DNA from 3 places in the Bradyrhizobium sp. UFLA03-84 genome. Region 1 is predicted to be linked to each of the others. Evidence: predicted binding sites of a transcription regulator. Region 1 holds the regulator's gene; each other region holds the start of a gene.
The links. The regulator HrcA, encoded in region 1, represses chaperone genes, less so after heat shock. The targets are predictions, from matches to a motif close to GTTAGCACTCNCNNNNNGNGAGTGCTAAC.

Region 1 (2,266 bases):
CGGCATAATCGAGGTCGAGCACCGGGGTGCCCTGGTAGATGCCGCAGGAGATCGCCGCCACATTGTCGCGCAACACGTTGGTCTTCAGCATGTTGCGGGTCTTCATCCAGTTGATGCAGTCGGCCAGCGCCACCCAGGCACCGGTGATCGAGGCGGTGCGGGTGCCGCCATCGGCCTGGATGACATCGCAATCGACCGTGATCTGGCGCTCGCCGAGCGCCTCGAGATCGACCGCGGCGCGCAGCGAGCGGCCGATCAGCCGTTGAATCTCGACCGTACGGCCGCCCTGCTTGCCGGCGGAGGCCTCGCGGCGGGTGCGTTCCAGGGTGGCGCGCGGCAGCATGCCGTATTCGGCGGTGACCCAGCCGCGGCCCTGGCCCTTCAGCCACGGCGGCAGGCGCTCTTCCAGCGTCGCGGTCACCAGCACATGGGTGTCGCCGAACCTCACCATGCAGGAACCCTCGGCGTATTTGACGACGCCGCGTTCCAGCGACACGGGGCGCAGTTCATCGGGCGCACGGCGGCTTGGCCGCATGAAATCCTCCAAAAATCCGACAGATATGGCTGGGCGTGCTTGTAGGAGCGGCAGGGGGCAGCGGCAAGGGCCTTGGCAGGGGTTTTGGCAAGGGTTTTGGCAAGGGTTTTAGAGAGGGTTTTCGGCCCCGGATTGGTCCGGTACCAGAGGGCCGAATGCATGCTTGTCACCGGCCTCCCGGATCGACAAATTAGGCAGCAATTGTGAGGGACTGGAGTGTGACTCACCACGATCCGATCGGCCTGATCGCCCCGCATGCCGGGCTTGCCCAGCTCAACGAGCGCTCGCGCGACATTTTTCGTCAAATCGTCGAAAGCTATCTCGCGACCGGCGAGCCGGTTGGCTCGCGCAACATCTCGCGCCTGATCGCATTGCCGCTGTCGCCGGCCTCGGTCCGCAATGTGATGTCGGACCTCGAGCAGCTCGGCCTGATCTACGCGCCGCACACCTCGGCCGGCCGGCTGCCGACCGAGCTCGGCCTGCGCTTCTTCGTCGACGCCCTGATGCAGGTTGGCGATCTCACCGAGGCCGAGCGCCAATCGATCCAGACCCAGCTGGCCACCGTCGGCCGCGCGCAATCCGTCGAGGCGGCGCTTGGCGAGGCGTTGACGCGGCTGTCGGGACTGACCCGTGCCGCAGCTGTCGTGCTGACGCAGAAATCGAATGCGCGGCTGAAGCACATCGAATTCGTGCGGCTGGAGCCGGAAAAGGCGCTGGTCGTGCTGGTCGGTGAAGACGGCCAGGTCGAAAACCGGGTGCTGGCGCTGCCGCCGGGCGTTCCGTCCTCGGCCCTGACCGAAGCGACCAATTTCCTCAATGCGCGGATCCGCGGCCGGACGCTGGCCGAAGCGCGGCTCGAGCTCGAGACGGCATTGACGCAGAACCGCGCCGAGCTCGATCAGCTCACCCAGAAGGTGGTCGCGGCCGGCATCGCAAGCTGGTCCGGCGGCGAGAGCGAGGACCGCCAGCTGATCGTGCGCGGTCACGCCAATCTGCTCGAGGATCTGCATGCGCTCGACGATCTCGAGCGGATCAAGTCGCTGTTCGACGATCTCGAGACCAAGCGCGGCGTGATCGACCTGCTCGGCCGCGCCGAGCGCGGCGAGGGCGTGCGGATCTTCATCGGCTCGGAGAACAAGCTGTTCTCGCTGTCGGGTTCCTCGACCATCATCGCACCCTATGGCGACGCCCAGGGCCGGATCGTCGGCGTGCTCGGCGTGATCGGACCGACGCGGCTGAATTATGCGCGGGTGATCCCGACCGTCGATTATGCCGCGCGCATCGTCAGCAAGATGCTGGGCGGCTGAAGCGCCCGGATTTCGCTTTCATTTGACGGGTTTTCTTCGCCCGAACCGGAGGTCCCTGTTCCCGAAGCCGGCATGTTGCGCTTGATTTTCGCCGCCTAAAGCACGATATCCCGGGCAGCAATCCCCAAGATTTGAACCGACGCGAGTTTTCGAGAAGGCACGCCATGACCGATCCGAACCGGGCCAATGACAACACCGAGAATTCGGCGCCGACGGGTGAGCCCGTGGTCTCGAAGCCCTACATCATGCCTGACGATCCCGAGGTGGGATCGGCCGAGGCGCTGAGCAAGGAACTCGCGGAGGCGAAGGACCGCACGCTGCGCACGCTGGCCGAGATGGAGAATCTCCGTCAGCGTACCCGCCGCGAGGTCTCCGACGCCAAGACCTACGGCATCACCGGCTTCGCGCGCGATGTGCTCGATAT
Region 2 (2,266 bases), on a different contig from region 1:
GAGATGGTGCCGACCTGGGCGACTTCCGACGAGGACGCGACCGGCTTGGCGCGCTTCTCGATGTCCTTGATGACAGCGGCGACCGCGGTGTCGATGCCGCGCTTGAGGTCCATCGGGTTCATGCCGGCCGCGACCGACTTGGCGCCCTCGCGGACGATGGCCTGGGCCAGCACGGTCGCGGTGGTGGTGCCGTCACCGGCGGTGTCGTTGGTCTTGGAAGCGACCTCGCGCAGCATCTGCGCGCCCATGTTCTCGAACTTGTCGTCGAGCTCGATCTCCTTGGCGACGGTGACGCCGTCCTTGGTGATGCGGGGCGCGCCGAAGCTCTTCTCGATCACGACGTTGCGACCCTTCGGGCCGAGCGTCACCTTCACGGCGTTGGCGAGCACGTCGACACCGCGCAGCATGCGATCGCGGGCGTCTCCGGCGAATTTTACGTCCTTGGCAGCCATTGATTTGAACTCCTGGAATGTGTCTGTGAATTGCTTGCCGCTGGGTTGATGCTCGTCATCGCCGGGTCGGGGCACGAAGTGCGTCTTCGTACGTCGTGACCCGGCGATCCATCGCCCTGGCAGGATTCTCTAGAAGTGTGATGGATGCCCGGGTCGTCCGGCGCGATCGCGCTTTTGCCCCGGGCATGACTGGGGAGGGCGCGGCGGCCCTCGGAGTCCGTGGGCTTACGCCAGCACGCCCATGATGTCGGACTCCTTCATGATCAGGAGCTCCTGGTTGTCGAGCTTGACCTCGGTGCCCGACCACTTGCCGAACAGCACGCGGTCGCCGACCTTGAGGTCGATCGGGATCAGCTTGCCGGCCTCGTCGCGGCCACCCGGGCCAACGGCGACGATCTCGCCCTGCGACGGCTTCTCCTTGGCCGAGTCCGGAATGATGATGCCGCCCTTGGACTTCTCCTCGGCATCGATGCGCTTGACCACGACGCGGTCATGCAGGGGGCGGAAGGTGGATTTAGCCATGACGTTCCCTCTTAAGGTCCTCTTGGAGGCTCGGTTTCAGGTCCGGTTCATCGAGACCGGGGTTGAATGCCGGCCCGGTCGGCGCAGGGCAGGACGCCCGGCGCATTTAGCAATCGTGGTGCAAGAGTGCTAATTGTGGGCCGGGAAATATGGCTTGGCGCAGTTTCTGTCAAGCAAACGGGTTAAGGCCTTGGTGAGGCCAATATAGGATGGTGGACCAGAAACCAAATCGTAGCGATGACGTAATTTTGTCAGACGTCATTGCTCCGTCTTAAGTTTTACGCTTGGCTGCATGACGGGTGCGGCCGGGACATAGTCGGGGGATACATATGATCATGTCACTCAACGCGCGATTGGTCGCACGGTTCGCGGCTGTTTCGGCGCTGACGACACTCTTGGGAGCGTGCGGCAGCATGAGCCTGCCGTCGTTGTCGTCGAACCCCGAGCCGGCGCCTTCCGAACCGGGGGTCGCCCCGGAAATGCCCGCGTCGATCCGCCCCGACGAGATCGTCGGCCGCTGGGGTCTCGCCTCGTTCCAGAATCCCGCCGACCGCGCCCGCACCGAGGCGGCCGCGCGCGGCCAGTGCAAGCAGCCTTACGTGATCGGCGCCGGCCAGAACGGCGGCGTCATCATGCATCTGGCCGACCAGGCCACCCCGCAGGAGCTGCGGCTGAAGGGTTCCCCGAGCGGCAAGAACTATATCGGCCCGCCCGGACCGGTGCCCGGCGAGCAGGACCGCGAGATCATCTCGTTCGACGGAAGGGTCCTGATCACCCGCTTCGTCGACAAGGACGCCGCCACCCGCTACGGCAACATGGTCTACGTCCGCTGCGCCCCGCGGGCGTAAGGGCAAGGCTAGTCCTTCCGTTCATCCTGGAGCCGCATCGGCAGTACACCTCTCCCCTTGTGGGAGAGGTCGGATTGCATCCGCGCCACCTTCTTCCACCAGGGAGAAGGAAAGGGGTTCTTTGACTCAATCAGATAAAACCGCCGATCCCGACGGTTTTGTACCTCTCTGAACGACGGGGACACGAATCCGGCTTGCCGTTTGCAACCAAGACCGTGACACACAAACGATCGCCCTACCGCCGCACCCCGACGCGATTGACGCCGCCGTTCATATTGCCGCCCGCGTTATGCCGGACTGCAGCGCGCGCCACCGGACGGGGCCTGAGCACGACACCCGCCCGCGCCACGCAGCCGCTCGGATAACCGACATAGGTGCAATAAACGACGGCGTTGGCCGGCGCCGGAGTGAACGCGACGGTTGCAAACCCCAACATGAGGCTGG
Region 3 (2,266 bases), on a different contig from region 1:
CCGCGGTCTTGGCTGCGGATCTCGATGCCGTCTTCTTGGCCATTGTTCGCCTCCCGTCTTTTCTGGCAGACGGAGGCTAACACAAGTCGCGCCGCGCGAGGTGGGCAAAGGCGCATCGCCGCGCCTTGCCCCCTTGCCTTGCCCCTCAGCGGATCAATGCAGCCGGAACACGCCGTCGACGGCGCGCAGCTCGGCCGGCTTGACCAGCTTGGAATGCGCCACCGTCACCGAGAACAGCGGGCCCTCGAGCTTCTGCTGCCAGAAGGCGAGGAAATCCTGCAGCGCCGGAAATTTCGGAAACAGGTCGTAGTTCTGCCAGACATAGGTTTGCAGCAACGAGGGGTGATCCGGCATCCGATAGAGGATTTGCGCCGTCGTCAGCCCGTACCCCAGCAACTGCTTCCTGAAATCGTCGGAAACAACCCCACCAACTCGCGAGACCATGCCAACCTCCTGTGACGGAGCGCATTCACGTGGTGGCCGACCTCCCCGCCGGACCACCGGCAATGGATACGCTCACATGAGAGAAATGTGACGCACGCGACTAACTCATCTCAAGCCTAAATGTTTAAAAGGTTGTTGAAATTTCGTGCGTTGGCAGCAGCTTACCGCATCTGCTAATAGCTGCGGCGCGCCCAAGAGGAGCTACGGGGGCAGCATTAAGCATGCCGAAATGATCCCGATATCCTTCTGGCAACCGACACTTACGAGTGCCAATTTTTCTGCTAGAGGCACTTGCCCGCCGCCAAGGCTTGGCCTATCTCCTGCCCAACCAGTCTGGCACTCGCTGGACTGGACTGCTAAAACTCCAAAAATCTACAGCATCCGCAAATGTTTAGGAGGACTGCATGAAATTCCGTCCGCTTCACGACCGCGTCGTGGTTAAGCGTATCGACGCCGAAGAGAAGACCGCTGGCGGCATCATCATTCCGGACAGTGCCAAGGAAAAGCCCTCGCAGGGCGAAGTCATCGCCGTTGGCCCGGGCGGCCGCGATGAAGCCGGCAAGCTGATCCCCATCGACGTCAAGGTCGGCGACCGCGTCCTGTTCGGCAAGTGGTCGGGCACCGAGGTCAAGATCGACGGCGAAGACCTGCTGATCATGAAGGAAAGCGACATCATGGGCGTGCTCGACGTCCCCGCTTCCAAGAAGAAGGCGGCCTAAGCGCCTCCCTCCCTCCCAGTAATTCTCTCAAGGAAAAACTCAGATGGCAGCTAAAGAAGTCAAATTCTCCGTCGAGGCGCGCGACAAGATGCTGCGCGGCGTCGACGTTCTCGCCAACGCGGTGAAGGTCACGCTCGGTCCGAAGGGCCGCAACGTGGTGCTCGAGAAGTCGTTCGGCGCTCCCCGCATCACCAAGGACGGCGTCACCGTCGCCAAGGAGATCGAGCTCGAGGACAAGTTCGAGAACATGGGCGCCCAGATGGTGCGCGAAGTCGCCTCCAAGTCCGCTGACGCGGCCGGCGACGGCACCACCACGGCAACCGTGCTCGCCCAGGCGATCGTGAAGGAAGGCGCCAAGTCGGTCGCCGCCGGCATGAACCCGATGGACCTGAAGCGCGGTATCGACCTCGCGGTCGAAGCCGTCGTTGCGGACCTCCAGAAGAACTCGAAGAAGGTCACCTCGAACGAGGAGATCGCCCAGGTCGGCACCATTTCGGCCAACGGCGATGCCGAGATCGGCAAGTTCCTCGCCGACGCCATGAAGAAGGTCGGCAACGAGGGCGTGATCACGGTCGAGGAAGCCAAGTCGCTCGAGACCGAGCTCGACGTCGTCGAGGGCATGCAGTTCGATCGCGGCTACATCTCGCCCTACTTCGTCACCAACGCCGACAAGATGCGCGTTGAGATGGACGACGCCTACATCCTGATCAACGAGAAGAAGCTCTCCTCGCTGAACGAGCTGCTGCCGCTGCTCGAGGCCGTGGTGCAGACCGGCAAGCCGCTGGTCATCGTCGCTGAAGACGTCGAAGGCGAAGCCCTCGCCACCCTCGTCGTCAACCGCCTGCGTGGCGGCCTGAAGGTCGCGGCCGTCAAGGCTCCGGGCTTCGGCGATCGCCGCAAGGCCATGCTGCAGGACATCGCGATCCTGACCGGCGGCCAGGCCATCTCGGAAGACCTCGGCATCAAGCTCGAGAACGTCACGCTGCAGATGCTCGGTCGCGCCAAGAAGGTGATGATCGACAAGGAAAACACCACGATCGTCAACGGCGCCGGCAAGAAGGCCGACATCGACGCCCGCGTTGCCCAGATCAAGGCGCAGATCG

Region 2: CK489_RS14400 (co-chaperone GroES) is a predicted target of HrcA. The motif match lies at 1,080-1,108, and genes of this name have one in related genera.
Region 3: groES (co-chaperone GroES) is a predicted target of HrcA. The motif match lies at 777-805, and genes of this name have one in related genera.

The regions. Positions count from the first base shown of each region.
Region 1 is NZ_NSJY01000006.1:80,078-82,343, reverse strand. It holds gene rph (ribonuclease PH) at 1-535, opposite strand, end outside; gene hrcA (heat-inducible transcriptional repressor HrcA) at 754-1,842, shown strand; gene grpE (nucleotide exchange factor GrpE) at 2,007-2,266, shown strand, end outside.
Region 2 is NZ_NSJY01000013.1:83,646-85,911, forward strand. It holds gene groL (chaperonin GroEL) at 1-452, opposite strand, end outside; gene CK489_RS14400 (co-chaperone GroES) at 678-974, opposite strand; gene CK489_RS14405 (hypothetical protein) at 1,304-1,822, shown strand; gene CK489_RS14410 (hypothetical protein) at 2,058-2,266, opposite strand, start outside.
Region 3 is NZ_NSJY01000017.1:176,926-179,191, forward strand. It holds gene CK489_RS33460 (cupin domain-containing protein) at 1-43, opposite strand, end outside; gene CK489_RS33465 (usg protein) at 154-444, opposite strand; gene groES (co-chaperone GroES) at 849-1,163, shown strand; gene groL (chaperonin GroEL) at 1,207-2,266, shown strand, end outside.